4 regions of the Streptomyces sp. NPDC057623 genome follow, and region 4 is predicted to be linked to each of the others. Evidence: riboswitches for the same ligand, from Rfam matches in the RefSeq annotation. Region 4 holds a riboswitch; each other region holds the start of a gene.
The links. Region 4 has a riboswitch for cyclic di-AMP ahead of ACFU95_RS10460 (C40 family peptidase). Riboswitches for the same ligand answer to the same signal wherever they lie in the genome.
Positions count from the first base shown of each region.

Region 1: it holds a riboswitch for cyclic di-AMP, as region 4 does, so the genes downstream of both, ACFU95_RS00770 (NlpC/P60 family protein) here and ACFU95_RS10460 (C40 family peptidase) in region 4, are expected to answer to the same signal.
Region 2: it holds a riboswitch for cyclic di-AMP, as region 4 does, so the genes downstream of both, ACFU95_RS23665 (peptidoglycan DD-metalloendopeptidase family protein) here and ACFU95_RS10460 (C40 family peptidase) in region 4, are expected to answer to the same signal.
Region 3: it holds a riboswitch for cyclic di-AMP, as region 4 does, so the genes downstream of both, ACFU95_RS48920 (M23 family metallopeptidase) here and ACFU95_RS10460 (C40 family peptidase) in region 4, are expected to answer to the same signal.

Region 1 is NZ_JBHVGZ010000001.1:162,678-170,003, forward strand. Features, by position in the region: gene ACFU95_RS00760 (M23 family metallopeptidase) at 1-668, shown strand, start outside; gene pcrA (DNA helicase PcrA) at 772-3,255, opposite strand; cyclic di-AMP (ydaO/yuaA leader) riboswitch at 3,579-3,741, shown strand; gene ACFU95_RS00770 (NlpC/P60 family protein) at 3,750-4,946, shown strand; gene ACFU95_RS00775 (tellurite resistance/C4-dicarboxylate transporter family protein) at 5,099-6,133, shown strand; gene ACFU95_RS00780 (hypothetical protein) at 6,111-6,464, opposite strand; gene ACFU95_RS00785 (NlpC/P60 family protein) at 7,025-7,326, shown strand, end outside.
Region 2 is NZ_JBHVGZ010000023.1:74,651-81,976, reverse strand. Features, by position in the region: gene ACFU95_RS23690 (MBL fold metallo-hydrolase) at 1-382, opposite strand, end outside; gene ACFU95_RS23685 (Glu/Leu/Phe/Val dehydrogenase dimerization domain-containing protein) at 559-1,737, shown strand; gene ACFU95_RS23680 (TetR/AcrR family transcriptional regulator) at 1,807-2,427, shown strand; gene ACFU95_RS23675 (SGNH/GDSL hydrolase family protein) at 2,525-3,310, opposite strand; gene ACFU95_RS23670 (DUF6250 domain-containing protein) at 3,456-4,172, opposite strand; gene ACFU95_RS23665 (peptidoglycan DD-metalloendopeptidase family protein) at 4,352-5,293, opposite strand; cyclic di-AMP (ydaO/yuaA leader) riboswitch at 5,298-5,493, opposite strand; gene ACFU95_RS23660 (alpha-galactosidase) at 5,763-7,326, opposite strand, start outside.
Region 3 is NZ_JBHVGZ010000120.1:8,046-15,371, reverse strand. Features, by position in the region: gene ACFU95_RS48925 (GntR family transcriptional regulator) at 47-742, opposite strand; gene ACFU95_RS48920 (M23 family metallopeptidase) at 978-1,763, opposite strand; cyclic di-AMP (ydaO/yuaA leader) riboswitch at 1,777-1,940, opposite strand; gene ACFU95_RS48915 (M16 family metallopeptidase) at 2,191-3,579, opposite strand; gene ACFU95_RS48910 (M16 family metallopeptidase) at 3,576-4,931, opposite strand; gene ACFU95_RS48905 (DNA topoisomerase (ATP-hydrolyzing) subunit A) at 5,478-7,326, shown strand, end outside.
Region 4 is NZ_JBHVGZ010000007.1:135,218-142,543, reverse strand. Features, by position in the region: gene bioB (biotin synthase BioB) at 1-400, opposite strand, end outside; gene ACFU95_RS10490 (8-amino-7-oxononanoate synthase) at 547-1,674, shown strand; gene ACFU95_RS10485 (DUF397 domain-containing protein) at 1,777-2,004, opposite strand; gene ACFU95_RS10480 (helix-turn-helix domain-containing protein) at 2,014-2,892, opposite strand; gene ACFU95_RS10475 (ATP-binding protein) at 3,106-3,564, shown strand; gene ACFU95_RS10470 (LysR family transcriptional regulator) at 3,569-4,486, opposite strand; gene ACFU95_RS10465 (LysE family translocator) at 4,611-5,225, shown strand; gene ACFU95_RS10460 (C40 family peptidase) at 5,280-5,753, opposite strand; cyclic di-AMP (ydaO/yuaA leader) riboswitch at 5,757-5,967, opposite strand; gene ACFU95_RS10455 (hypothetical protein) at 6,309-6,617, opposite strand; gene ACFU95_RS10450 (ATP-dependent Clp protease proteolytic subunit) at 6,625-7,260, opposite strand.

The DNA of each region.
Region 1 (7,326 bases), on a different contig from region 4:
GTGTGATGGGCGTCGCCGGGATCGCCGCCGCCTCCGTCGGCAGCCTGACCGACGACAAGGACGCGACCACGCTGGCGTCGGGCGGCGAGGCCGTGCAGCCGTCCACCGCGAACAACAAGCTGGACACCCAGCTCGACAGCCTCTCCGCCGGCGCCGACGACTTCGCCGACCGGGCCAGCCGTACGCAGGAGCGCATCGACCTCAAGGCCCAGCAGGCGGCCGAGAAGCGCAAGGCCGCCGAGGAGGCCGCCCGCAAGGAGCGGCTGCGCCCGAAGTTCGCGGTCCCGGTCGCACAGCACGGCCTCAGCGCCTACTACGGCCAGTCCGGCATCAACTGGATGTCCGTGCACACCGGCATCGACTTCCCCGTGTCGTACGGCACGACGGTGATGGCGGCGACCGACGGCACCGTCCGGACGCAGTGGAACAGCGCCTACGGCAACATGATGATCGTGACCGCGAAGGACGGCACGGAGACGTGGTACTGCCACCTCTCCAGCTACCGCGTCGCCTCCGGTACGGCGGTGAAGGCCGGCGACCCGATCGCGTACTCCGGCAACTCCGGCAACTCGACCGGCCCGCACCTGCACTTCGAGGTCCGGCCGGGCGGCGGTTCGGCCATAGACCCGCTGCCGTGGCTGCGCAGTCACGGCCTCGACCCGTCGTAGCCGACCCTCGGTTGACCGCCCTGAGCCGGCGACGCCGGCCGCTGGACGACCGGACGACTTCGTGGCGCCCCCGCCCTTCAGCGGGGGCCCACCCTTGTCAGCCCTACAGCTTCTCCACCGGCGCGTACCGCAGCAGCAACCGCTTCGGCTTGACGTCCCCGAAGTCGATCGTCGCCTCTGCGTTCCCGCCCGTGCCCTTCACGGCCATGACGGTGCCGAGCCCGAACTGGTCGTGAGTGACCCGGTCCCCGACGGCGAGCTGCACGACCGGCTTCTCGGAGGTGCGGCGCGTGGCGAACCCGGACGCGCCCGACGCCGAGGAACGCGAGCGGGACGAGGACAGCGAGGCGGCGACTCCGGACGCGGGACCGGAGGACACCGGCGAGGTCGCCCCCGTGCGCTTCCAGTCCACGTGCTGTGCCGGGATCTCCTCCAGGAAGCGGGAGGGCGGGTTGTACGACGGCTGCCCCCACGCGCTGCGCATCGACGAGCGCGTCAGATACAGCCGCTCACGCGCACGTGTGATGCCGACGTAGGCCAGCCGCCGCTCCTCCTCCAGCTCCTTGGCCTGGCCGAGGGCGCGCATGTGCGGGAAGACGCCGTCCTCCATGCCGGTGAGGAAGACGACCGGGAACTCCAGGCCCTTGGCGGTGTGCAGGGTCATCAGGGTGATGACACCGGAGCCGTCCTCGTCCTCGTCGGGGATCTGGTCGGAGTCGGCGACGAGCGCGACCCGCTCCAGGAACGCCGCGAGCCCGCCGGAGGACTCACCCTCACCCGACTCCTGCTCGAACTCCAGGGCAACGGCCGCGAGTTCCTGAAGGTTCTCGATACGGGTCTCGTCCTGAGGGTCCGTGGAAGCCTGCAACTCGGCGAGGTAGCCGGTCCGTTCCAGCACGGCCTCCAGGATGGTGGCCGGCCCCGCCCCGGACTCGACGACCGTACGGAGCTCCTCCATCAGCGTGTTGAACCGCTTGACGGCGTTGGTCGACCGCGCGGCCATGCCGTACGCCTCGTCCACCCGGCGCAGGGCCTGCGGAAAACTGATCTTCTCCCTCTGCGAAAGGGCGTCGATCATCGCCTCGGCGCGGTCACCGATGCCCCGCTTGGGCACGTTCAGGATCCGTCGCAGCGGCACGGAGTCCTCGGGATTGGCCAGCACCCGCAGGTAGGCCAGCACATCCCGGACCTCCTTGCGCTCGTAGAACCGAACCCCGCCGACGACCTTGTAGGGCAGGCCGACCCGGATGAAGACCTCTTCGAAGACACGGGACTGGGCGTTCGTCCGGTAGAAGACGGCGACGTCGCCGGCCTTCGCGTCCCCCGCGTCCGTCAGTCGGTCTATCTCGTCGGAGACGAACTGCGCCTCGTCGTGCTCGGTGTCCGCGACATACCCGGTGATGCGCGCGCCCGCGCCCGCGTTGGTCCACAGGTTCTTGGGGCGGCGGGACTCGTTGCGCTCGATGACGGCGTTGGCGGCGGTCAGGATCGTCTGCGTGGAGCGGTAGTTCTGCTCCAGCAGGATCGTCGTCGCGTCCGGGTAGTCCTCCTCGAACTGGAGGATGTTGCGGATGGTGGCGCCCCGGAAGGCGTAGATCGACTGGTCGGCGTCACCCACCACACACAGCTCGGCGGGCGGGAGGTCGTACTCGCCGGGCGGCACGTCGACGGGGTGCTCGCCGGTCCCGACGAGCTCGCGCACCAGCGCGTACTGGGCGTGGTTGGTGTCCTGGTACTCGTCCACCAGCACATGCCGAAAGCGTCGGCGGTAGTGCTCGGCGACGTCCGGGAAGGCACGCAGCAGGTTGACCGTCGTCATGATCAGGTCGTCGAAGTCGAGGGCGTTGGCTTCCCGCAGCCGCGACTGGTACAGGGCGTAGGCCTGAGCGAGGGTCTTCTCGAACCCGTCCGTCGCCTGGGCGGCGAAGTCCTCCTCGTCGATCAGCTCGTTCTTCAGATTGCTGATCTTGGCGCTGAAGGACTTGGGCGGAAACCGCTTGGGATCGAGATCCAGATCACGGCACACCAGCGCCATCAGCCGCTTGCTGTCGGCGGCGTCGTAGATCGAGAACGACGAGGTGAACCCGAGCTTCTTGCTCTCCCTGCGCAGGATGCGCACGCAGGAGCTGTGGAAGGTCATCACCCACATCGCGTTCGCACGCGGGCCTACGAGCTGCTCGACGCGCTCCTTCATCTCGCCCGCGGCCTTGTTGGTGAAGGTGATCGCGAGGATCTGCCCCGGATGCACGTTCCGCTCGGCCAGCAGGTGGGCGATGCGATGGGTGAGCACACGCGTCTTGCCGGACCCGGCGCCGGCCACGATGAGCAGCGGGCTGCCGGAGTGGACGACGGCCGCACGCTGGTTCTCGTTCAGCCCCTCCAGCAGCGCCGCCGCGTCGAGGGCCGGGCGCGGGGCGCCGTCGCGGTAGTAGGCGTCCCGGTCCGGAGGCACGTCGAACTTCCCGCCGAACAGATCGTCCGGAACCGACTCCGGAGCATGATCGTCCTCGGGCGGTGGCGGATGCTCCTCGTGGGCCCGTGGGGCCTGGAGGTCCGCCAGGAAGCTGTCGTCAAAGAGGCTGCTCATCGCTCTCCGAGTCTAGGGCGCCCCACTGACAGCCCGCGGCCGCCCCGAGAACATCGCCCGTTTCAGCCCCCGACGATCTACCGGACCCGCCCATGCCGCCACCCCCTCACCCTCCACAACCAGGCCATAACACTCCGCAGCCACCTCGACAAAACAGCCGATAACCACCAGCCGCACCCAAACCGACCGCCACGCGCAACGCACTACCCCAAGGTCACGAAAATGTATCGGGCATATCGAACATCAACCTTCACAGGGGCCTCACGAGTTGGCTACGGTGCCGGACAGGCCGTACGACCCCCTCCGGCGAACGTCGCCGGGCCGCACGGCCTCCGCCGAGTCCGGCACGCCCACGGCGCCCGGAGCCGGGGACCCACCGAACTTGGGGTGAATCGGCCGGACTTCCCACCCGGGCCGTAGGGCAACCCTTCCGAACCACCCGCCCGAACCCGACAGCTAACTCGGTAGGCGGAGCATGGAAGGAGTCGCCTCCCTTGGCGTCGCACCGCAAGTCGCGTCCCGCTGGTACGCGTGTAGCAGGCATACGGACCCCCGCCCTCGCCACGGCGGCCCTCACCTCCGTCGCCCTGCTGTCCCAGACGGCCAACGCGAGCCCGTCGACAGACGACAAGCCCAGCCTCGAAGAGGTCGAGAAGAAGGTCGACGACCTCTACCGCCAGGCGGAGTCGGCGACCGAGAAGTACAACGCGGCCAAGGAGAAGACCGCGAAGCAGCGCAAGCGCGTCGACACCCTGCTCGACGACGTGGCCCAGCGCACCCAGACGCTCAACGACGCGCGCGAGGAACTCGGCCGTTCCGCCGCCGCGCAGTACCGCACCGGAGCGGCCGCCCCCGACACGGCGACCTTCCTTCTCGCGGACACCCCGCAGGACTACTTCGACCAGTCCCAGCTGATGGACCGCATGACGGGCCGCCAGGAAGAAGCGGTCGCCGACTACTTCACACAGCAGTCCGCGACGATGAAGAAGCGCGAGGAGGCCACCCGGAGCCTCGAAACGCTCACCGAGTCGCAGAACGACCTGCGAACCGCGAAGACCACCGTCCAGACGAAGCTCGCCGACGCCCGCGAACTTCTCTCGAAGCTGACGGCGGAGGAGAAGGCACGCCTCGCCGCGATCGAGAAGCGCAAGCAGGAAGAGGCCGCCCGCAAGGCGGCGGAACTGGCCAAGCAGCAGGCGGAGGCGGAGCGCCAGCGCCAAGAGGCGGCACAGCAGCAGGAGAGCAACGAGCCCCCCACCGACTCGTCCTCCTCCGACTCGTCCTCCTCCGACTCATCCTCCTCGGACTCGTCCTCCTCCGACTCCTCGTACGCCACCAAGGCCGAGAAGGCCCTGGCCTTCGCCCGCTCCCAGATCGGCAAGCCGTACGTCTGGGGCGCCACCGGCCCCGACTCCTACGACTGCTCCGGCCTCACCCAGGCCGCCTGGAAGGCCGCGGGCGTCGACATCCCCCGCGTCACCTACGACCAGGTCAACGCCGGCACCACGGTCTCCCTCGCCAGCGCCCAGCCCGGCGACCTGGTCTTCTTCTACGACGACATCACCCACGTGGGCATCTACATCGGAAACGGCATGATGATCCACGCCCCGAAGCCCGGCGCGTACGTCCGTGAGGAGTCGATCTACTACGACGGTGAGTCGTCGATCCACAGCGTCGTACGCCCCGCCTGACACCCGGCTGACGCCCACGCGCGCGTAGCGCTTGCGCGTGGGCTGTGGAGGGGCGAGGCCGCCCCGGGCAGAGGTACCCGCCCGACCGCCGGAGGCACGCGGCACCGGCGCGCCCCGCCCCCAACCCCCACCCCGCTCCCTAGCATCAACCCATGCCCGCCACCACCACCCCCGGCTCCCCCTTCCGTACCTGGTGGTCGCGACGTCCCCCGACAGCCGGCGCCGCCGTCATGGCGACCGGCATCCTCTCGGTGGGCCTGCACCAGACGGGCTACGAAACCCTGTCCCGGATCGCGCTCGCCCTCGCCTGCGCATCCTGGCTCGCCCTGGCCTGCGACTTCACCGCGCGGCTCCTGTGGGACCGGGCCAGGTGGGTGAAGGAGGCAGCCACCCCGGCCGCCCTGACCGCCATCGCCGCGACCACCGTCCTCGGCACCCGCTTCACGGCCCTCGGCTGGGAGACCCTCGCCAAGGCCCTCCTGGCCTTGGCGGCCCTGCTCTGGCCCGGCCTTCTCATCGCCGTCGTACGCCACTGGCACCCCCGCATGCCCGGCGCGGTGTTCCTGGGCTGCGTGGCCACCGAGGGCCTCGCCGTCCTCGGCGCCACGCTCGCCGCGACCGAGGAATCGGCATGGCTGGCCCACGCGGCACTCGTGCTGTTCTGGCTCGGCCTCGTGCTCTACGTCATCGCCCTGACCCGCTTCGACCCGCGGCAGGTGGTCCACGGCGCCGGCGACCACTGGGTGGCGGGTGGCGCTCTCGCCATCTCCGCGCTCGCCGGCTCGAAGCTCATCGCCGCCGACAGTCCCCGCCTGTACCTCTGGAACGACGACGACGACACCGGCGCCCTGCGCACGGTGACCGTCGCCCTGCTGGTCCTCGACCTGGCCTGGTACGCCGCCCTGCTCATCGCCGAGATCGCCCGGCCCCGGCCCCGCTACGACGTACGCCGCTGGGCAACCGTGTTCCCGATGGGAATGACGGCGGCTGCGGCACTCTCCATCGCCGACGCCGTGGACGTCTCCTGGCTCGAAGCCCCCGGCGAGGTCCTGCTGTGGGTCGCGGTGGCGGCCTGGCTGGCGGTCACCGCGGGCGCGGTGTGGGCCTACACGCACCCCGGCCACAAAACCGCGGCCGAGCCGGGAACCTCCCCCGGCACGGACGTCAGGTCCACAACACAGCGATGAAGACGTTCGCCACGGTCAGCAGACCCACCACCCCGAACAGACGCTTGTCCACCGTCTCGTCGTCCCGCTTCACGTACACGAGCCCCAGGATCACGACCAGCAGCGCCAGCTTCACGCCGATCTTGATGTTGTCGACGGGATGGTCGTCCGCCTGATTGAGGCCCACGAGGATCACCCCGGTGACCAGCATGGTCAGGGCGCCGTGCAGCATCGCGGGGACGAACCGGGCGGTGCCCCGGCCCATGACCTTCATCTGGGTGAGGAAACCGCCGAGCAGCGCGGCGATACCGATGATGTGCAGGCCGACGAAGAGATGGATGAGTACGTCCATGGGGCCGGAGCCTAATCAGCCCCGGGCACCCGCCCACCACCGCCCCGCCTCAATCCCCCTCAACCGCGCCCTCAACCGCGCGCCCTCGCCCCCGCCCGGGTCCTGCATATATGCGCCGTAGCACCCGGCCGCCCCCACGCACCCCCCGTTCCGCCACATCGGTCAGCACACAGCGTGAACAAGACGCGGCCTTTCCGGGATCACGCTCACTTACGGTCATCCCGCGGTCTGCTCCCGGCACTTCCGCACAACGCGTTACCGCACCGACACAGTGAGGTTTAGCGTCCTCCACCAGGTGACCGGCTCCCCACCGCCGCCCGGGCCAGGGGCGGCAGTCGGACACCACCGCCGAGAAAAGTCCGGCGGCGGCCCGCTCCCCCTGTGCAGGCCGCCGCCGGACGCGTAACCCGCCCCCGGGCGGTCGTACGTCGCACCCCCAGGCGCTCGTACGCCCGCCGCTCCCCCGGGGCGGTCCGTTCCTCCGGGGACGGTCGTACGGGCCACCGCCTCGGCGGACGTACGGGAGACGAGGCGGTCGTACGAAAGGACGTGCAGTCCACGTGGCAGCGCACCGAAAGCCCCGTCAGCGCTCGGCCGGCGGCAACACGGCCCGCACGGCATGGACGATCGCCCTGGCGGGCGCGGCGACGGCGACGGGTCTCGACGGGACCGGACACGCCGAGCCGCAGCTGACACCGGAGCAGGTCAAGGTGAAGGTGGACAAGCTGTACCAGGAGGCGGAGGTCGCGACCGAGAAGTACAACGGCGCCAAGGAGCAGGCGGACGAGGCCGGGCAGCGGGTCAGGAAACTGCAGGACGAGGCCGCCCGCAGGACGGAGAGGCTCAATTCGGCGCGGGAGAC
Region 2 (7,326 bases), on a different contig from region 4:
GGGAGCAGCGATCGCCCCACACCGGGTCGAAGAGCACCCGGTGCCCGTCGATCTCCGCAAGGACGCTCGAATGTCCCATCCAGGTCAGGCGCAGCCCGCCCGCGGGAGGTTTGGCCAGGTCGGCGTATGTGGTGGGGTGGACCGGCACGGTGCTCTTGGGGGCGCGGCGGGGCCGGGCGTCCCGGTCGAAGAAGACCTTGGAGAACTCCAGCATCGATCCGGAGGGTCTGGTCCGGGCGGTGCCCCCGGGGTTCTGGAAGACCCCGTCCCGGAAGTGCGGGGATCTGCGGATGCGCGCCATGCGCTCACCGCTCGGGTCCACGCCGAAGGCCTCGGGCCGCAGGGCACGGAGCCCGGAGCTCGGGAAACGGAAACCGGCCACGGTACCTCCAGGTGGAGTCGGTGAGTAGTCCATTATGGTCGGCCCCTCCGACAACCCCGGACGGCCCCTGATCCATTCCACACGTTGACATGTCCCCGCCGTCACTTCGATACTGACCCGTCGTTCAGTAACCGCGCGCGGCACGCGGCCCTCGCCACCCTTCCCCCGGAGAGACCATGACCACCCCCCTGCTGTCGCTCACCTGGACCGACGACGTCACCGGCCGCCAGGGCTTCCTGGTCATCGACCGGCTGGTACGCGGCGTCTCCAGCGGTGGGCTGCGCATGCGGCCGGGATGCACGCTGGAGGAGGTCACCGGGCTCGCCCACGGCATGAGCCTGAAGGAAGCCCTGCACTACGACCCCGAGGCCCGGTACGTCCCCCTGGGCGGCGCCAAGGGCGGCATCGACTGCGATCCCCGGGATCCGGAGGCGTACGGGCTCCTGGTGCGTTTTCTGCGGACCATGCGACCGTACGTCGAGAGCTTCTGGACCACGGGCGAGGACCTCGGGCTCACTCAGGACGTGGTCGACCGGGCGGCATCCGAGGCGGGGCTCGTCTCGTCCGTGCAGGCCGTGTATCCGCTGCTCGACGACGAGGCCGGCGCGCGTCGGCGGCTCGCGGACGCCTTCGCGGTCGAGGTGGACGGCATCGGGCTCGACGAGCTGGTCGGCGGCTGCGGGGTCGCCGAGTCGGTGCTCACGGCGCTGGACCGGGCCGGTGTCCCGTGCTGGCGGACGCGTGTCGCCGTGCAGGGCCTCGGGACCATGGGTGGGGCGACGGCGCGCTTCCTCACACGCGCGGGGCTCACCGTCGTGGCCGTCGCCGACATCAAGGGCACGATCGCCAACCCCGCGGGCCTCGACGTCGAGGCCCTGCTGGCGGCGCGGGACGCCTACGGCACGGTCGACCGCGCGGCACTGCGCCGCGGAGACCGCGAACTGCCGGGTGACGCCTGGCTGTCGGCCGAGGCCGAGGTGCTGGTGCCGGCGGCCGTCTCGTATGTGATCGACACCGCGAACCAGGCGCGGATCAGTGCCCGCTGGATCGCCGAGGCGGCCAACATGCCGGTACGCCCGGACGCGGAGCGGCTGCTGGCCGCGCGGGGCGTCACCGTGCTGCCGGACGTCGTGGTCAACTCGGCCACGAACGCCTGGTGGTGGTGGACGCTGTTCGGCGACATCGGCCCGTCCGCGGACGAGGCGTTCGCCCACACACGACGCTCGATGCGCGCCTTGACCGACCTGATCCTGGGCCGCGCCGAGGCCGACGGGACCACGCCCCGGGACGCCGCCCACGCCATCGCGGAGGACCGGTTGCCGGTGATCGCCGAGCGGTTCGGCCGCCACCGGTGACGGCGGACGAAGGCCCCTCACCCGACCACGGCCCGGGAGCGGCCCGCGGCCAGGCCTTAGGGTGACCGAGTGGCGAGAGTGCGGTTGAGCGTGGCCGAGCGGCGCGAGGAGTTGCTGCGGGCCGCCGTGGAGCAGATAGAGGCGCGGGGCGTGGCGGCGGTCAGGATCGCCGACGTGGCCTCGACGCTCGGGGTGAGCAACGCGCTGGTGCTCTATCACTTCGCCACGAAGGAGAAACTGGTCGCCGCCGCCTTCACCCACGCGGCCGAGGGCGACCTGGCCAGACTGCGCGGGATCCTCGGCCGCCGTACGACGGCGCTGCGACGACTGCGGGCGGCCGTGCGCTGGTACGCGCCGACCGGCCAGGCCAAGGGCTGGCGGCTGTGGATCGAGGGCTGGGCAGGGGCCTTGCGTGAGCCCGCGCTCCAGGACGTCACACGGGACCTCGACCGGCAGTGGAAGGGCGCCATCATCGAGGTCATCGATCAGGGCGTGGCCGCGGGCGAGTTCCGCTGCCCGGACCCCACCGGAACGGCCCTGCGCCTCACGGCCCTCCTCGACGGTCTCGCCGTACAGCTGACGTCGTACCGCGGCGCGGTGTCACGCGCGCGTGCCCGGGAGTGGGTGGACGAGGCGCTCGCCCGGGAACTGGGTCTGGAGCGGGAGGCGTTGACGGCGTCGGCGCGGTGAGGCCGCCGGTCGCCGGGCGGCCGGTTCACCGCGGCCACGGCAGCCGTGTGGGCCGCGCCCCCGAACCGGGCACGGCCCACACCGCCGAGGCGCCGCCTCAAGCCACCGATTCGATCCGCATCTTGATGTCGTCCGGGGACAACGCGCCCTTGGCGGTCACATGGTCCCCCGACGACTCGCCCCGCAGACGCCGCCCGATCCACGGCACCAGGTACTCACGCGCCCAGTGGACGTCGTCCCGGCGGATCTCCAGGGTGCCGCGGGCCGGGAGCGGCGGCCAGGGCTGGTCCGGGTCGGCCGGGACCTCCAGGCCGAGGACCTGGCCCGCACGGAGCGCCACGCGCGTGTGCCCCTCGGCGGACAGATGGAGCCGGTCGTGGTCCCACGCCCGGCGGTCCTGAACGGTCTTCAGGGACCACAGGTCGAGCACCGGACAGCCGTACCGGTCGGCGATGGCCCGCACATGACCGTTGTACGTGGCGATCTTGCCGCGCAGATGCTTCAGCACGGGGACGCCACGGGTGTCGAAGCCGGTCGTCACCATGACGGTGCCGACGGCGGAGGTGAGCTGGATGATCGCCCGCTCGAAGCGTTCGGCGACCTCGTCGGGGTCGGTTCCGGGTCGGATGATGTCGTTGCCGCCCGCGCAGAAGGAGACCAGGTCCGGGGCCAGTTCGGCGGCCCTCGGAAGCTGGTCCTCGACGATCTGGTCGAGCAGTTTGCCGCGCACGGCGAGGTTCGCGTAGTCGAAGTCGCCCTCGGGGCGCCGGTCCGCGAGCAGGACCGCGAACCGGTCTGCCCAACCGACGAAGGCCCCGTCGGGGCCGGGGTCGCCGACGCCCTCGGTGAAGCTGTCCCCCACCGCAACGTACGACCCGATCACTGATCTGCTGTCACTCTTCGAATCGTCTGCCACATCGGCACATGATTCACCTTCGAATGTGACCTACGCGACCGTAGGCGAGGGTTGACGAGCGGTGAGATAAGCCACTCCTAAAGGGTTCACCAAACTCGGAATAACCCTCCGATCAGGCGCGTTGTGGGCGCAACCGCCACACCCGGAAGTCGCTGACCCGGAAGTGACTCCACACGGTCCGGAAGGCGAAGTGCCCGCCGGTGTACGGCTCCTGGTCGGTATGGTCGAAGACGAGCCGCCCGTTGTTCCACCACTGGACGGTCGAGCCGTCGGAGACGATACGGACCCGGTTCGGCTGGTTGGGCACCAGCAGCGGCTCCGTGTAGTCGAAGATCAGCGGGCGGACCCCGGCCTCGCCGACGTACCGGCGCAGCCGTGTCGTGGTGTTGTAGTTGGCGCCGTAGCCGGCGTAGTACGTCTTGAGGTGGTCGTACTCCTCCAGCGCGCCGCCCCGTCGCGTGGCGAAGAGGTCGTCCGGGGAGCGGACGTCGAGGGCGTTCCAGAAGTTGTTGAGGTCGGAGACACGGTCGTTGGGGCCGCCGGCCGAGACCGCGGTGGCCGTGTACTCGATGGCGTAGGGCCCTTCGAGCCGCTGCCTGAACCACACGGTGGCCCCGCTGGGCACGTCGATCTCCAGTACACCGTGGGCGGCGGTGACGGTGCCGCCGTTCTGCAGCTCGGTCGCCCACTGGCCGAGGCCGTGGCAGAAGTCGTCGCGGGCGATGAGCCGGCGGTGGGGGCCGGCGGCGCTCGCCGCACCCGCGGGAACCAGCGCTCCCAGGGCGGCGCCCGCGGCCAGGGTTCCGAATGCTCTGCGCGTGGTCGACACGGATGGGCTCCTTCGCTGGGGCGATGACATAGAAAGCGCTTGCACCGACTGGACGGAGATCACTCTCCCCCCATCGCCCCCACTCTGTCGACACCCGCGAACACACCGAAGGCCGGACCCGGGGATCGGGGTCCGGCCTTCGGTTGCGTGTCAGGCAGGTGGCTGTCGCGGGGCCGCCGTCAGCCGATGGCGACGCCCTTCGAACGGAGGTAGGCGACCGGGTCCAGGTCCGAGCCGTAGTCCGGCGTGGTCCGGATCTCGAAGTGGAGGTGGGGGCCGGTGACGTTGCCGGTCGCGCCGGAGAGGCCTATCTGCTGGCCCGCGGTCACGGTCTGGCCGCTCGAGACGGAGAGGGAGGACAGGTGGGCGTACTGCGCGTAGTAGCCGTCGGCGAGCTGGATGACGACCTGGTTGCCGTACGCGCCGCCCCAGCCGGCCGAGACGACGGTGCCCGCGCCGACCGCCTTCAGCGGGGTGCCGGTGGCGGCGGAGAAGTCGACACCGGTGTGGTAGCCGCTCGACCACATGCTGCCCGCCACCTTGTACGCGGTGCCGACGGCGGCGCCGTCGACAGGGGCGGAGAAGCCGCTGGACGTGCCGGCGTCCTCGGCACTCTCGGTGGTCGTGGCGGTCTTCGACGCGGCGGACTTCGAGGCGGCCGCGTCGGAGGGCGACTTGGAAGGCGCGGAGGAGGAAGACGAGGGGGAGGACGACGACTTGGGAGTGCTCGCCGTCGCCTTCTTGCCGCCGATCGAGAGCTTCAGGCCGGGGTGGATCAGCGACGGGTCGTCGCCGACGGCCTCGCGGTTGTCGGCGTAGAGCTGCTTCCAGCCACCGCTGACGTTCTGGTCGTCGGCGATCTTCGAAAGGTAATCGCCGACCTTCACCGAATAGGTCCGCAGACCGGCCTTCTTCTCGGTGTCCTTCTTGTCGACCGCCTTCTTCTCGGCGACCGGAAGGGACTGAACGGCCTTTTCCGAAACGGACTGCGAGGGAGCGGCGTGGGCGCCGGTGGCACCGATGAGCGGGAGAGCGAGAGCGGCTCCACCGGTTCCGGCGACGGCGATGGAGCGAGTGAAGCGCAGGGACTTCGGGCGGCGGTGCTTACCCTTCGCGGGCATGGCGAATTCCTCTCCGGCGCCTGCGAGGTGAGCTGTCGGGTTCGGGCTGGAGATGCCCGGTCGCGTGGGGACGCGACTTGACCCCAAGCCTGTTCCGGAGACCGGAACAGGCGGTTGTACCTGTGGGTCCCCCGCTCCTGCCGTACACGGGTGAGTTTGCGCGGGATCCGGTCGGCGGCAGGATTCGGCGTCCGTCCGGATTGGTGGCGAACGTAAGCGAGGAAGACGCAAGGGAACAAGTGAGGGGTTCCGCCCGAATGCGTTCCTGTTGATCCCTTGTGGGAATTACCCGTCACCCTGCGTGAATTATCAGGCGTCGTCCGACTCAAAACCCCTTGAAAAGCACCTTAATTACATGAACATGACGGGCGACGCACCGTCACGGATATGACGCTCCTCACGTGACACTGCTCCACCTTCCTTTACTCCAGAGCGAGTTGGAATGAAGGCACCAATTCGGACAGAAACCCTAGATGCGACGCAGCCGGATAACCGTCGCATCAAGGTCGCCCCGCAAACCGACACGAAGTCCATGATGTCCCAGTACGGCGCCTCGGTGAATTTCGCCCGTTTCAAGGCATTCATACGCTGCCGTCGGGTCCAGGGCGCGCAGCCGCAGCGTCGGGACGGGCTCGCCGTAGCGCTGCGCCTGGAGCCAGGCGAGGACGACCGTCTCGTCCCCGAGCACGTACTGCACCGCGCTGAGCCCGCCCCGCGGAGCCCGCAGCCGGTAGAGGTCGCCCCGCTGCACCAGGGGCCGGATCTCCTTGTAGAGGGTCACCCACTCCCGCGCCTCGGCGAGCTCCTCCTCGGTCCACCGGGCGAGGTCGCCACCGACCCCGAGCACCCCGGCCATGGCGCTCACGAACCGGAAGCGCAGGGAGCTGGCGCGGTGGTTGAGCATGGCGTTCGGGCTGTCGGTGACCCAGGCGGCCATGGCCCGGGCCGGGTGGATCTGACTGAAGCCGTGCTGGATGGCGAGCCGGTCGAGCGGGTCGGTGTTGTCCGAGGTCCACACCTGGTCCGTCCGGCCCAGCACACCGAGGTCGATCCGTCCGCCGCCGCCCGAGCAGGACTCGAAGGCCACGCCCGGGTGGGCCGCGCGCAGCCGGTCCAGCAGGCCGTACAGGGCGCGCACGTGGTCGACCCACAGGCGCTGCGGGTACGGCTCACCGGGCCAGCCCGCGTCGGTGAAGCAGCGGTTGAAGTCCCACTTCACATAGTCGATCGGGGCACTGGAGAGGAGTCCGTCGAGCCGCTCCCACAGGTACTCCTGGACGTCCTCGCGCGCGAGGTTCAGTACGAGTTGATTGCGGAATTCCGTCCGGTTTCGTCCCGATTGATACTGAACCCAGTCTGGATGGGCTCGATACAACTCACTGTCCGGATTGACCATTTCCGGTTCGACCCAGATGCCGAACTGCATGCCGAGCGCGTGCACGTACTCGGCGAGCGGCTTGAGACCGGCGGGAAACCGGTCGGGGTTCGGTGTCCAGTCGCCGAGCCCGGCCCGGTCGCTGGTGCGGGTCCCGAACCATCCGTCGTCGACCACGAACAGCTCCACGCCGATGGCCGCGGCCCGCCGCGCGAGCACACTCTGCTGCTCCTCGGAGATGTCGAACTCCGTCGCCTCCCAGGAGTTGAACAGCACCGGCCGGTCCTGGTCGGCGTTCGGGATCACATACCCGCGCTGGTAGGCGTGCCAGGCGCGACTCGCCCCGCCGAAGCCGCCGTCGCTCCACAGGCCCGCGAAGACGGGCGTGGTGAAGGACTCCCCCGCCGCCAGCCGCAGCAGGCCCGAGTCGTCGTGTCCGGCGCCGCCCGTGACCTGCACGCGCGCGTCCGGGAGTTGGGCGACGGCGATGCGCCAGGACCCGGACCAGCCCAGGGCGCAGCCGTAGACCTCGCCGCGCTCCTCGGTGGCGTCCGTGTCGAGCGCGACCCAGGGCAGGTGCTGGTGCCCGGTGTGCCCGCGGCGGCTGCCGATGACCTGCTCACCGTAGGTGAGAGGGGAGCGCGCCAGCCGGGACTCG
Region 3 (7,326 bases), on a different contig from region 4:
AAATTATCCGCCACCGAATATCCCCTCTTTGTATACGGCGCCCGTGTTAATGTCGCAGGCTCGGCATGTTTACGGGATGTTGCGAATTCCTCACACGGTCGGCGCGATCGCCGCCGGTGCCGAACCGCAGCCGGTGCGCGGAGAGCGCGCGCTCGGCGTGCAGTGCCGTGACCGCCCGGGCGCGCTCACCGTCGCCGCGCGCCACCGCGTCCACGATCGCGCCGTGCTCGGTCCAGGACTCCGCGGGGTTGGCCGGCGCCTCCACGGCGTACATCCAGGCGATCTTGTGACGCAGCTGGGTCAGCGTCGAGGCCAGCGCGGGGCTGCCGGAGGCCTGGGCCAGCGTCTCGTGGAACCAGCTGCCCAGCGAGCGCAGATCCTCGCTGTTTCCCCTCCTGGCCCGCTCCTGGCCCAGCCTGACCAGGCCGCGCAGGACTTTCAGATGGGCCTCGGTGCGCCGCTGGGCGGCCCGGGCGGCACCGAGCGGCTCCAGGAGCGTGCGCATCTCCAGCAGGTCGGCGGCCTCCTGCTCGGTCGGTTCGGCGACGCACGCGCCCGCGTGCCGCCGGGTCACCACGAAGCCCTCCGCCTCCAGGGTGCGCAGGGCCTCCCGGACGGGGACGCGGGAGACGCCGTAGCGCCGCGCGAGGAGTTCCTCGGTGAGCCGGCCGCCGCGCTCGTAGACGCCGGCGACGATGTCGTCCCGGATCGCGGTGCATACCGAGTGCGCCGGAATACGCATGACCGACCTCCGCCTTAATCCCCGTGAAACGTCGACGAATGACGTGTTCCCGGTGACTCTATTGCAACCGGACGGAATTTCCGACGGCGGGCCGGAATCCATGGATATTTTTTGGACAGTCGATCGTCCCGGAAACGCCGAAAGCCCCGGCACGGGAGCCGGGGCTTCGGGGAAGCAGTGCCTCGGGGAGGCGGACCGCTGAGAGGCGGGGCCTCGGGGAGACGCGGTGGGGACGTCAGACGTTCACGCCGTGCGAGCGCAGGTAGGCGACGGGGTCGATGTCGGAGCCGTACTCGGCCGTCGTGCGGGCCTCGAAGTGCAGGTGCGGTCCGGTGACGTTGCCGGTGGCGCCGGACAGGCCGATCTGCTGGCCGGGGGTGACGGTCTGGCCCACCGAGACGCCGATGGACGACAGGTGGCCGTACTGGGTGTACGTGCCGTCGTTCATCCTGATCACGATGTTGTTGCCGTACGACCCGCCCCAGCCGGCCTCCACGACGGTGCCGGAGCCGACCGCGTGGACGGAGGTGCCGCTGGCGGCGTGGAAGTCGACGCCGGTGTGGCTGCCGGAGGACCAGACGGCCCCGCCGGACTTGTAGCCGGTGGAGACGTACGAACCTGAGATCGGGGCGACGTAGGACAGCAGGCGCTTGCGCTCGGCCTCGCGGGCGGCGCGCTCCTTGGCCTCGCGCTCCTGCTTGGCCTTCTCGGCGGCCTGCTTGCGGGCGGCCTCCTCGGCGGCCTGCTTCCTGGCCGCGGCCTCCTGGGCGGCCTGCTTCTGGGCGGCGGCCTGGGCGTCGATCTGCTCGGCGAGCGTGTCGTCGACGGTGATGACGGGTATGAGACCGGTCTGCTCGACGGCGGGTTCGGCGGCGAGAGCCGGGGCGGCCAGGGTGCCTATGACGCCGGTGGCGGTGAGAGCGGCGACGCCCGCCGCGCGGGCGGTGGTGCGCTCGAACCGGCCGGGACGACGATGCTTCCCGGAGGCGCGGTTCTTCCCGGTGGCGCAGGTGAACGCCATGTAGTGGCTGGTCCTTTCCTTCCTTCTCGCCTACCGGGTTAGCTGACGGGTTCGGAGCAGGAAGGTCTCCTACGGACCCCCTCGCGGCTGCGCGGGCGTCCGATTCACCCCAGGGACTACGGGCGGGTCCCCGGCTCCCCTGGCTCGCGCCGTACGGGGACTCGGCGATGGCTGTCCGGTGCCGCGGGCGCGGCGCACTGCCTGACGGACAGCCCGGAAGACGCTAAGCGGCACCACTTTCAATCCCCAAACGGATCGCGGATTTTGTAGCGCATCCCACAGGCCAGACAGGCAACCTTTCCCTCAATTCGGGCATAAAGGGGCCCTGGTGACTTCGAAGTCACCAGGGCCCCTCACGCACGCGTGCCGTCGCCCGGCGCGGTGTCGTCCTCTACTCGGTCCTCTGCTCGGTCCTGTGCCCGGCCCTCTACTCGGCTGCCACGACGGTGACTTCGCCGATGCCGAGGGCCTCGACGGGCTCCCGGATCGCGGCCGCGTCGCCGACGAGGATCGTCACCAGGCGGTCCACCGGGAAGGCGCTCACGGCCGCCGCGGTGGCCTCGACGGTGCCGGTCGCGGCGAGCTGCTGGTACAGCTTCGCCTGGTAGTCGTCGGGCAGGTGCTGCTCGACCTGGTCGGCCAGCGTGTTCGCCACGGAGGCGGCGGTCTCGTACTTCAGCGGGGCCACCCCGACGAGGTTCTGCACGGCGAAGTCCCGCTCGGCGTCGGTGAGCCCTTCACCGGCGACCCCGCGCAGGACCTTCCAGAGGTCGTCCAGCGCCGGACCGGTGTTCGGGGTGTCGACGGAGCCGCTGATGGCGAGCATCGCCGCGCCCGTGCCGTCCGGAGCGGAGCGCATGACCTGCCCGAACGCGCGCACACCGTAGGTGTAGCCCTTCTCCTCGCGCAGGACCTTGTCCAGGCGGGAGGTGAGGGTGCCGCCGAGGCAGTAGGTGCCGAGCACCTGCGCGGGCCACACGCGGTCGTGCCGGTCGGGGCCGATACGGCCGATCAGCAGCTGCGTCTGCACGGCGCCGGGGCGGTCCACGATGACGACGCGGCCGGTGTCGTCCGCGGTCACCGGCGGGACCGGGCGGGGCTGGGCCGGGGAGCCGGTCCAGGCGCCCAGGGTGTCGCCGAGCAGGGCGTCGAGGTCGACGCCGGTGAGGTCGCCGACGACCACGACGGTGGAGGTGACGGGGCGCACGTGCCGCTCGTAGAAGGCGCGTACGCCCGCCGAGTCGATGCCCGTGACCGTGTCCTCGGTGCCCTGACGCGGGCGCGACATGCGCGAGGTCGCCGGGAACAGCTCCTTGGAGAGCTCCTTGGCGGCGCGGCGCGAGGGGTTGGCCAGCTCGTGCGGGATCTCGTCGAGCCGGTTGCGCACCAGGCGCTCGACCTCGGCGTCCTCGAACGCGGGCGCCCTGAGGGCGTCGGCGAGCAGCCCCAGCGCCTTCGGCAGACGGGAGACGGGCACCTCGAGGCTGACGCGGATGCCGGGGTGGTCGGCGTACGCGTCGAGCGTGGCGCCGCAACGCTCCAACTCGGCCGCGAACTCCTCGGCGGTGTGCTTGTCGGTGCCCTCGGAGAGGGCGCGCGCCATGATCGTGGCGATGCCGTCCAAGCCCTTCGGCTCGGCGTCCAGGGGCGTGTCCAGGAGCACCTCGACGGCGATGACCTGCTGGCCGGGGCGGTGGCAGCGCAGGACCGTCAGGCCGTTGTCCAGCTTGCCGCGCTCGGGCGCAGGGAACGCCCAGGGCCGGGCCTCGCCGGCCTGTGGCTGCGGGTGGAACTCCATGCTGGCGAGCTCGGTCACTGCGCCGACTCCTCGTTCTCGTCGGTGGCGGGGGCTTGGGCGTCCTCGGCCTCGTCGGCGACCGGCTCGTACACGAGCACCGCGCGGTTGTCGGGACGCAGGCGGGCCTTGGCGACCTCCTGGACCTCCTCGGCGGTGACGGCGAGGACGCGCTGCACGGCGGTGAAGGCGAGCTGCGGGTCGCCGAACAGGACGGCGTACCGGCACAGTTCGTCGGCGCGGCCAGCGACGGTGCCGAGCCGGTCCAGCCACTCGCGCTCCAGCTGGGCCTGCGCGCGCTCCATCTCCTCGGCGGTCGGGCCGTCCGCCGCGAAGCGGGCGAGCTCCTCGTCGACGGCCGCCTCGATGACGGGGACCTCGACATCGCCGGAGGTCTTCACGTCCAGCCAGCCCAGGGAGGGCGCCCCGGCCAGGCGCAGCAGGCCGAACCCGGCCGCCACGGCCGTACGGTCGCGCCGCACGAGCCGGTTGTAGAGACGGGAGGACTCACCGCCGCCGAGGACGGTCAGCGCCAGGTCGGCCGCGTCGCACTCGCGTGTGCCGTCCATCGGGAGCCGGTAGGCCGCCATCATCGCGCGCGCGGGAACGTTCTCCTCGACGACCTCGCGCAGCTGCTCGCCGATGGTTTCGGGCAGTGCGCCGTCGCGCGGCTCGGGCTTGCCGTCGTGAGCCTGGATGGAACCGAAGTACTTCTCGACCCAGGCGAGGGTCTGCTCCGGGTCGATGTCGCCGACGATGGACAGGACGGCGTTGTTGGGCGCGTAGTAGGTGCGGAAGAACGCGCGGGCGTCCTCCAGGCTGGCCGCGTCCAGGTCGGCCATCGAGCCGATCGGCGTGTGGTGGTAGGGGTGTCCGTCGGGGTACGACAGGGCGGTCAGCTTCTCGAACGCCGTGCCGTAGGGGACGTTGTCGTAGCGCTGGCGGCGCTCGTTCTTGACGACGTCGCGCTGGTTCTCCAGGCCCTCCTCGTCGAGCGCCACCAGGAGGCTGCCCATACGGTCGGCCTCCAGCCACAGCGCGAGCTCCAGCTGGTGGGCGGGCATGGTCTCGAAGTAGTTGGTGCGCTCGAAGCTGGTGGTGCCGTTCGGCGAGCCGCCCGCGCCCTGGACGAGCTCGAAGTGGCCCGTGCCCTTCACGCTGCTCGATCCCTGGAACATCAGGTGCTCGAAGAGGTGGGCGAGTCCGGTACGGCCCTTGACCTCGTGACGGGAGCCGACGTCGTACCAGAGGCAGACCGCGGCGACCGGTGTGAGGTGATCCTCGGAGAGCACCACGCGCAGGCCGTTGGCCAGGCGGTGCTCCGTCGCGGTGAGGCCGCCGGATTGTGCCTCCGGTGTGGCCGTGTGACCCATGGGCTAGGTGTCCTTCCGGTCGCGTGCGCTGCGTTTGCCGAGCAGTTCGGCTCAAGCTCCTGCCACTGTATGCAGCGTCCGAAGGGTCGGCGAAGTTCCCGGTCAGAACGCCGTGCCCGGACAAAGGTGATCACGGGCCGCGGGCGCCGCGGGGAACGGCGCTCGGGCCCGGCTCGCCGTCCCGTCCCGCGACCCCGTCGAGCGGGGCCGGCCGCGCAAGCTCCGGCCACGCACGCGGCGCCGGCACGGGCCCGTCCTCCCCACGACCTGGGACTGTGCCCGGCGGTCACTCCGCCGAGTGAACGGTCTCGCGGCGCACACTTGCCTTCGGTCCCGCCGGCCGCAAGCGTGGTCCGGGTCAGGACGGTTCGCGCCGCGTCCGCCCCCTGTGTCGCGGGGAGGGCCGGGCGTCGGCGACACTTCTCCGACGCCGGGCCGGAGCCCAACATCGGGTCCTGGTCGGTGGTTGTCAGTGCCGCGGTCCACAATGGTCCGCGTCAGATACCGCAAACGCTCGAGCGACCAGAACCAGAGGAGCCGGCAGCGATGGCCCGCCGCAGCACGAAGAACCCGCCGCCCGACGACTCGTACGAGGAGAAGATCCTCGACATCGACGTCGTCGACGAGATGCAGGGCTCCTTCCTCGAGTACGCGTACTCGGTCATCTACTCCCGGGCCCTGCCGGACGCCCGCGACGGCCTCAAGCCGGTGCACCGCCGCATCGTCTACCAGATGAACGAGATGGGTCTGCGCCCCGACCGCGGCTATGTGAAGTGCGCCCGCGTCGTCGGCGAGGTCATGGGTAAGTTGCACCCGCACGGCGACGCGTCGATCTACGACGCCCTGGTGCGCATGGCCCAGCCCTTCTCGATGCGCGTCCCCCTGGTCGACGGACACGGCAACTTCGGCTCGCTGGGCAACGACGACCCGCCGGCCGCCATGCGGTACACCGAGTGCCGGCAGGCCCAGGCGACGAGCCTGATGACCGAGTCGATCGACGAGGACACGGTCGACTTCACGCCCAACTACGACGGCCAGGAGCGGGAGCCGGTGGCCCTGCCCGCCGCCTTCCCGAACCTCCTCGTCAACGGCGCCTCCGGCATCGCCGTCGGCATGGCGACCAACATGCCGCCGCACAACCTCTCCGAGGTCATCGCGGCCGCCCGCCACCTGATCCGTTACCCGAACGCGGATCTGGACGCCCTGATGAAGTACGTCCCGGGCCCGGACCTGCCCACCGGCGGCCGGATCGTCGGCCTCTCCGGCATCCGGGACGCGTACGAGACGGGCCGCGGCACCTTCAAGATCCGCGCGACCGTGTCCGTGGAGACGGTGACCGCCCGCCGCAAGGGCATCGTCATCACCGAACTGCCCTTCACGGTCGGCCCGGAAAAGGTGATCGCCAAGATCAAGGACCTGGTCGGTTCGAAGAAGCTCCAGGGCATCGCCGACGTCAAGGACCTCACCGACCGCGAGCACGGCCTGCGTCTGGTCATCGAGATCAAGAACGGCTTCGTGCCGGAGGCCGTCCTGGAGCAGCTGTACAAGCTGACGCCGATGGAGGAGTCCTTCGGTATCAACAACGTCGCGCTGGTCGACGGCCAGCCCCTCACCCTGGGCCTCAAGGAGCTCCTGGAGGTCTACCTCGACCACCGCTTCGAGGTCGTCAGGCGTCGCAGCGAGTTCCGCCGCACAAAGCGCCGCGACCGGCTGCACCTGGTCGAGGGCCTGCTCACGGCGCTGGTGGACATCGACGAGGTCATCCGTCTGATCCGGTCCAGCGAGAACTCCGCGCAGGCGAAGGAGCGCCTGATGGAGCGCTTCTCGCTGAGCGAGATCCAGACCCAGTACATCCTCGACACGCCGCTGCGCCGGCTCACCAAGTTCGACCGCATCGAGCTGGAGGCGGAGAAGGACCGGCTGGGCGAGGAGATCGCCGAGCTGACCCGGATCCTGGACTCGGACGCGGAGCTGCGCAAGCTGGTCTCCGCCGAACTCTCCTCGGTCGCCAAGAAGTTCGGCACCGAGCGCCGTACGGTCCTGCTGGAGTCGGCGGGTGCGCCGGTCGCCACCGTGTCGCTCCAGGTGGCGGACGACCCGTGCCGGGTCCTGCTGTCCTCGACGGGTCTGCTGGCCCGTACGGCGAACGGCGACCCCTTCGCTGAGGACGGCGAGGCGAGGCGCTCCAAGCACGACGTGATCGTCTCTGCCGTGCCGGCCACGGCTCGCGGTGAGGTGGGCGCGGTGACGTCCACGGGCCGTCTGCTGCGGATCAACGTCGTCGATCTGCCGCAGCTGCCGGAAACGGCGTCGAGACCGAACCTCTCGGGTGGCGCGCCGCTGGCGGAGTTCCTCTCCCTGGACGGCGACGAGACCCTGATCTGCCTGATCACGC
Region 4 (7,326 bases):
CCTTGATCGCCTTGATGGTGCCCGCGACCCGGTCCACGTCACGGTCGGTCGGGCCGCGCCCGGACGCCACCAGACAGACCCGCTTGGCGCCTCCCGCCAAACCGGCGGCCGCGGCCTGGGAGGCCTCGTCGGGCTTGAGCCAGGTGTATTTCAGGATGCCGGTGGTGGAGCCGAGGCGCTGGGAGCAGTAGGAGCAGTCCTCGGGGCACAGCCCGGACTTGAGGTTGACGAGATAGTTGAGTTTCACCCGTCGGCCGAACCAGTGCCGGCGCACCTTGCCGGCCGCGGTCACCACATCGAGCAGGTCGTCGTCGGAAGTGGCGAGGACGGCCAAGGCTTCCTCGCGGGTCGGCAGCTCGCGCCGAAGCCCCTTGTCCACCAGCGTGTTCAGCAGGTCCATGGGAGCTGATCCTGACGTACGGAGGGGCTCCGAGCCAAGGAGACTTCGGACAACCCTGTCACTTCGATGTGTGGGTATTGCCACACCGTGCGCCGTCGGTCGTGCGACTAGTGTCTGTGCACTGCCTACAAAAGCCCGGAGGAGTCATGGCGTTCGGCTGGATCGACGAGCAGGCGGAGACGCGCCGCCGCGCCGGGCTGGTACGGACCCTGCGCCCGCGCCCCGCCGAGTCGCCGCTCCTCGACCTCGCGAGCAACGACTACCTGGGTCTGGCCCGCCACCCCGAGGTGACGGAGGGCGCGGCGCGGGCGGCGCGCACGTGGGGTGGCGGTGCGACCGGTTCCCGGCTCGTCACGGGCACCACGGAGCTGCACACCGAGCTGGAGCGCGAGCTGGCCGACTTCTGCGGCTTCGAGGCGGCCCTGGTCTTCTCGTCCGGCTACGCGGCCAACCTCGCCGCGGTCACCGCGCTGGCTCCGCACGGCTCGCTGATCGTCTCGGACGCGGGCAACCACGCCTCCCTGATCGACGGCTGCCGGCTGGCCCGGGGCGGCACCCAGGTCGTCGCGCACTCCGACCCGGACGCGGTGCGCAAGGCGCTCCAGACGCACGACGGTCCTGCCGTCGTCGTCTGCGACACCGTCTTCTCGGTCGACGGCGACGCCGCCCCGCTGGCCCGGTTCGCCGAGGCGTGCCGGGAACACGGCGCCGGGCTGGTCGTCGACGACGCCCACGGGCTCGGAGTGCTGGGCGACGGCGGCCGCGGCGCCCCGCACGCGGCGGGACTCGCCGGCGCCGACGACGTCGTCGTGACGGTCACGCTGTCCAAGTCGTTCGGCAGCCAGGGCGGCGCCGTCCTCGGCCCCGCCCGGGTGATCGACCACCTGGTCAACGCGGCCCGGACGTTCATCTTCGACACGGGCCTCGCCCCCGCTGCGGCGGGCGCTGCCCTGGCGGCACTGAGGTTGCTGCGCCGCGAGCCGGAGCGCGCGGCGCGGGCGCGCACGGTGGCGAGCGAACTGCACACCCGCCTGACGGCCGCGGGCCTGGAAGCGGTACGTCCGGACGCCGCGGTCGTCTCCGTGCGCGCGCCGTCCCCGGAGCAGGCCGTGCTCTGGGCGGCCGACTGCCGTGCGGCGGGCCTCGCCGTGGGCTGCTTCCGTCCTCCCTCCGTCCCCGACGGCATCTCACGGCTGAGGCTGACCGCCCGCGCGGACCTCTCCGAGGGGCAGATCGAACGCGCTGTACGGGTGATCGGCGAGACACGACCATGAGTCGGCGTGACACGGCCCTGCCGTCGCGTCAGACGGAACTGATCAGAGTGGAACTTGATGGGACTGGAACCGATCTAAAGCGGTCAGAGCTGATCGGAGCGGTCAGGACTGGAACGCGGTCGTGAAGCCCGTCCAGCTCTCGGGGGAGAAGAGCAGCGCGGGTCCGGCCGGGTCCTTGGAGTCGCGCACGGCCAGCAGCCCGGTCCAGGGACCGGAGTGCGGCCGCGCCGTCTCCACACAGTTGTTCGCTCCGGTGCTGTAGCTGCTGCGCAGCCATCGCGCACCGGGCAGATCGGTACTCGACGTGATGTTCCGAGGCATTGCGGTCATGGTGCCTCCTTACGCACCGCCGGCAAGCGCGGCGATGTAATCCAGCGATTCCTCGGGCGAAAGGGCGTGGATCCGAAGGGCGTTGAAGGCCTCCGTGTAGGCCTGGAGGTCTTCTTCCCGTTCGAGGTAGAGGCTACTCGTCAAGTGGTCGAGAACAACCACATCCAGATCAGAAGTGCGCGAAAATGAGAAGATAACGAAAGGCCCGGTGATGCCGACATGCTCACCGGCCGCGAACGGCAGCACCTGGAGCCGGACTTGGGGCAGCCGTGCCGCCTCCATCAGCCGCCCCAACTGCCGCGCCATCACCTCGGGCCCGCCGATCTCCCGGCGCAGCACCGCCTCGTCGAGCACCGCGCTCAGCACCAGCGGCTGATCGGCGTGCAGCACGTCCTGCCTGGCCAGACGGACCGCGACCAGCGCCTCCAGCCGTTCGTCGGCGTCGGCGGCCTCGTCGGCGAGTCCGCCCACCGCGGCCCGGGTCACCGCCCGCGCGTACTCGGGCGTCTGCAACAACCCGGGCACCACGGAGGTCTCCAAGGTGCGCATCGCGCTCGCCTGGGACTCCAGACTGATGAAGTCGCGGTACGTCGGCGGCAGCACTCCGCGGTACGCGTGCCACCAGTGATGCCGCCCGGCACCCTCGTCGGACCCCGCCAGCACCAGCAGCAACTCCCGTAGCCGGGCGTCCTGTACGCCGTACGCGTCGAGCAGTAACCGCACATCGGCCGGTTTCACGCCGCTGGAGCCGGTCTCGATCCGGCTCACCTTGGACTGGTGCCAGCCCACCAGCCGGGCCGCCTCACCACTGGTGAGCCCCGCGCCGGTGCGCAACGCACGCAGTTCCGCGCCCAGTTTTCTGCGGCGCACCGCGGGACCGTGCTGCATGGGCAACTCCTTACTCCAACCGAGCCGCCCAAATACGGTCTGCCGTCGCAGAGTTCACCGCTTCGAGCGACAGATATATGCATATCTTGGGGGATCGGCACCCTGACGGCCCTGGTAATGGCAGTCTGGCGACGAAGCACCAGTCCGGGACCGTACTCGAACCCTCCGCTCCGTGTCGGACTCCGGTCCCGTTGGGAAAGGGACGACGTCGCCATGGCAGATCATCTGGAAGCATCCGTCACTCTGCCGAGCGATCCCGCCTCGGTCTCCGCGGCCCGGTCCTACGTGGTCACCACTCTCGCCGAGTGGGGACTGCCACCGGACACGGAGGTGGCCGACACCATCCGTCTGATCGTCTCCGAGCTCACCACCAACGCCGTACAGCACACCCTCGGGCAGTCACCCACCTTCACGGTGGACCTCGTCCTCGACCGTGACGAACACCTGCGCATCGGCGTCACCGACAGCCACCCCCGCTTCCCCAAGCGGCTGCCGGCCGCCGTCCAGCAGGACAACGGCCGCGGCATGGTCATCATCCGCTGGCTGACCGCGGAGTGCGGCGGCAAGCTGAGAGTGCGACCGACCCGCGAGGGCGGCAAGACCATCTCCATCGAACTGCCCTGGACGGTGCCCGCGGCACCCGTCCCGGCGGCGGGACCCCAGGACTCCTGACCCCTCACCCCTGCTGTCCGGACCGGCCGAACGTGCCCCGCAGCAGGGCCCGGAAGGCGTCCGCGGCGGGAGCCCTCTCGTCACCGCGATGGGCGACCGAGATCGTCCGGCGCAGCTCTCCGCCCTCCAGCGCGCGCACCCCGACCGGGGTGACCGACGTACGCGCGACCATCTCCGGTACGACCGCCACCCCGAGCCCCGCACTGGCCAGCGCGCACACCAGGAGATACCCCGGCGTCGGCACCAGCACCGAGGGCAGGGCCCCGGCCCGGGCCAGCACCGCCTCCACACCCCGCCGGGCCGGCGCGTCCGGCGCCATGCTGATCAGCGGCTGCCCGGCGAGCTCGGTCAGCGGCAGCCGCGCCGGTCCGCTGGTGAGGGCGTGGCCCGGAGCGGACACCAGGACCAGTTCCTCGACGAGGATCGGCTCGACGAGGACGGAGGAGACGAGCGGGGTCGGGGCGCCCGGCTCATAGGCGTGGGTCAGCGCCAGGTCGATCTCCCCGGCCGCCACGGCGGCGACGCCGGCGGAGGGTTCGTAGTCGGCGACCGTCAGCTCCACGTCCGGATGCGCCCGGCGGAAGGCGCTGAGAGCCGGCGGCAGCAGATGGATGCCGGCGGTCTGGAAGGTGCCGAGCCGGAGCGTGCCGCCCGTCAGCCCGGTCAGCCGGGCCAGTTCGTGCCGCGCCCGCTCCAGCTCGTCGAGCACCCGCCGGGCCCTGGTCACCAGCAGCTCGCCCGCACCCGTCAGCCGGGCCCCGCGATGGTGCCGTACCAGCAGGGCGGTGCCCGTCTCGCGCTCCAGCTTGGCCAGTTGCTGGGAGAGCGCGGGCGTGGTGTAGCCGAGCCGCTCGGCGGCCCGGGTGATCGAACCCGCCTCGGCGACCGCCACCAGGGCGGCGAGGCGGGTCGGGTCGTACATGGCGGGTCCCTTCGAGCGCGGGGCCTCTCAGCCTGTCTGACGGCCCTGCCTAAAGCATTGCTTAAGGAACACCCAGACTATTCGAAATACCTGCTGAAGGCTTCCGCGCGGCAGGCTGGCAGGCATGGACGCTCAGCTCATCGCCTTCACCGGGGTCTCCGCCGGCCTGGTCGCCATGCCCGGGGCCGACTTCACCGTCGTCGTACGCAACGCTCTCGTCTCCCGCCGGGCCGGCATCGTCTGCGCGCTCGGGATCGGGGCCGGGCTGCTGGTGCATGTGACGCTGGCGGTGGTGGGGGTCGCCGCGGTGCTGACCGCCGTACCGGCGCTGTTCCGCGCGCTTCAAGTGGTAGGCGGCGGCTATGTGCTGTACCTGGGCGTCCAGACGCTGCGGCAGCGGCGCGCCGAAGTCGTGCACGAGCGCGAGGACTCCGCCACACGGCCGTTGCGGCAGGGCTTCGTGACCAACGCCCTCAACCCGAAGGCGTCCCTCACCTTCCTCAGCGTGCTGCCCCAGTTCGTGCCGGCGGGCGCTCCGGCGCTGCCCCGGACGCTGCTGCTCGCCCTGATCGTGCTCGCGATCGCGCTGGTGTGGTTCCAGGCGGTCGCCCTGCTGGTGGACCGGCTCGGCAGGTGGCTGCGCCGCCCGCGTGCCGCCCGGGCGGTCACGACGGTCACCGGCGCCGCGCTGACGGTCTTCGGCGCGGCACTCCTCGCCGGGCCGCTACAGACCCTCTGAAGGGCCCGGGGGCGGTGACGGCGTGTCAGGTCGCCCCCCCCGCCCCCGGGAAGGTCACTTGACCCGGCCGTACCAGACGCTCCTGGTCCAGATCTTCTGGAGCCTCACGACGTCCCCGCTCTTCGGGGAGTGCCAGATCCTTCCCTTCCCGGCGTAGATGCCGACGTGGTAGACGTTCGACCCCGAGTGGAAGAACACCAGGTCTCCGGCCTTGCGGTTCGTGGCGGAGATGTGGCGGGTCTTGTTGTACTGCTGGGCCGCCGTACGGGGCAGCTTCTTGCCCGCTTTCTTGAACGAGTACAGCGTGAGCCCGGAGCAGTCGAACCGGTTCGGGCCTGTGGCGCCCCACCTGTACGGGGACCCCTTCTTGGAGGCCGCGACCTGGAGTGCCTTCGTCGCCGGCGTGGCGGCCTCCGCCTCGGAGGCGAAGCCGGGCGCCACGATCGAGCCGCCCACTGCGGCGATGGTGAGAGCCGAGGCCGTACCGGCCCGGGCCATGAGCGACGGGACACGATTGAGCGCAGTCATGCGCAACCCTTCGTCAGCCGCCTGTGAAGGATGACCTGTCGGATTCGGGCTGGCGAAGTTGCCCGGCCGCGTTGCCACGGCTTCACCCCAAGGGCGGCTCGGATCGAACGAACGTCCGCTCCGGCGACCCGTCTTGCTCGGGTCCTCCACTCCTGCCGATCCACTCCTGTCGACCGGTCATCCGGGCGGCGGCAGGACTCGGCGTCCGCCCGGACCGCCCCGCCGCTGTGGCGGGGGCTTGTCGTCAGTCAGGGATCTTGACGCACGGATGAACGAAAATCCCAACGGAACCGGGGATTTGTGGTGTTACTCACCACTCACCCGTTCGGGTGGACACCCCTTTGTTCGAGTGGGCGTCCAGGTGCCCGAGGAGCCCCGGACCTGGGGCGGAACGCTTGATTCCGCCTTGGGGTCACACCCGTTGCGCAACCTTGACGGGCGCTCAAAAGGACAGGCGGCTACGCCGAAAGGCGGTACGTCGTTTGGTCCGTTTCAGCTGCGTTCCGGACGCCTCGACAGTGGGTCGGGACGTCCGGAACCGGTCTGTACGGGTCGTCAACTGTCGGAGCGCGGCGGCACCGTGACGCGAGCCGTGCGGCGTTCTCCGTCCAGCACGCGCAGCGCACGCGCCAGCGTGGGAGCGTGCAGCTCGGTCTCGCCCCGCTGGTGCATCAGCGCCAGCGCGTCCCGGAGCTCGGCCGCCTTGCCGACCAGCGCCTGGGCGGCGCGCAGTCCGCTGTAGGTGTCGCCGTGCCGACCCGGGTTGATCCGGCCGAGCAGGTCGACGGCATCGAGGTAACGGTCGATCAACTCGCCCTCCGCGCGGGTCAGTGCGGGCAGGGGCGGCAGCTCGGGTGGCAGCACGGGCCGGTCACCGCCCGGTGGGCGGCGCGGCGGTGGCCCTGCGACTGGGGATGATCGCGTCCACCAGTCCGTACTCCAGCGCCTCCTGAGCGCTCAGGATCTTGTCCCGCTCGATGTCCTCGCTCACCTGTTCGCGGCTGCGCCCGGTGTGCAGGGCGAGCATCTCCTCCAGGCGGACCCGAACGCGCGTCAGTTCGTCGGCCTGGATGGCCAGATCGCTCGCCTGGCCCTGGACCGGCTCGGGCAGCCCCGGCTGACGGATCACCACCCGGGCCCCCGGCAGGGCGAATCGCTTGCCCGCAGTGCCCGCGGCCAGCAGCACCGCGCCGGACGCGCCGGCCTGGCCCAGGCAGATCGTCTCCACGTCGCAGGTGACGTACCGCATGGTGTCGTAGATCGCCGACATGGCGCTGAACGAGCCGCCCGGCGAGTTGATGTACAGCGAGATGTCCCGGTCGGGGTCCTTGTGCTCCAGGTACATGAACTGGGCCATCACGTCGTTCGCCGAGATGTCGTCGATCTGTGTGCCGAGAAAGACGATCCGCTCCTCGAGCAGTTTCGAGTACGGGTCCTGCGTCCTGGTGCCGCTGCTCGTGCGCTCGGTGAACTCGGGCAGCACATGGCGGGCGGTCGGTCGGGTCATGGCTCACGCTCCCTTGGCGGAGTGCCTGTAAAAAATGTACAGGACGTACATGACGTAATGTAGGGG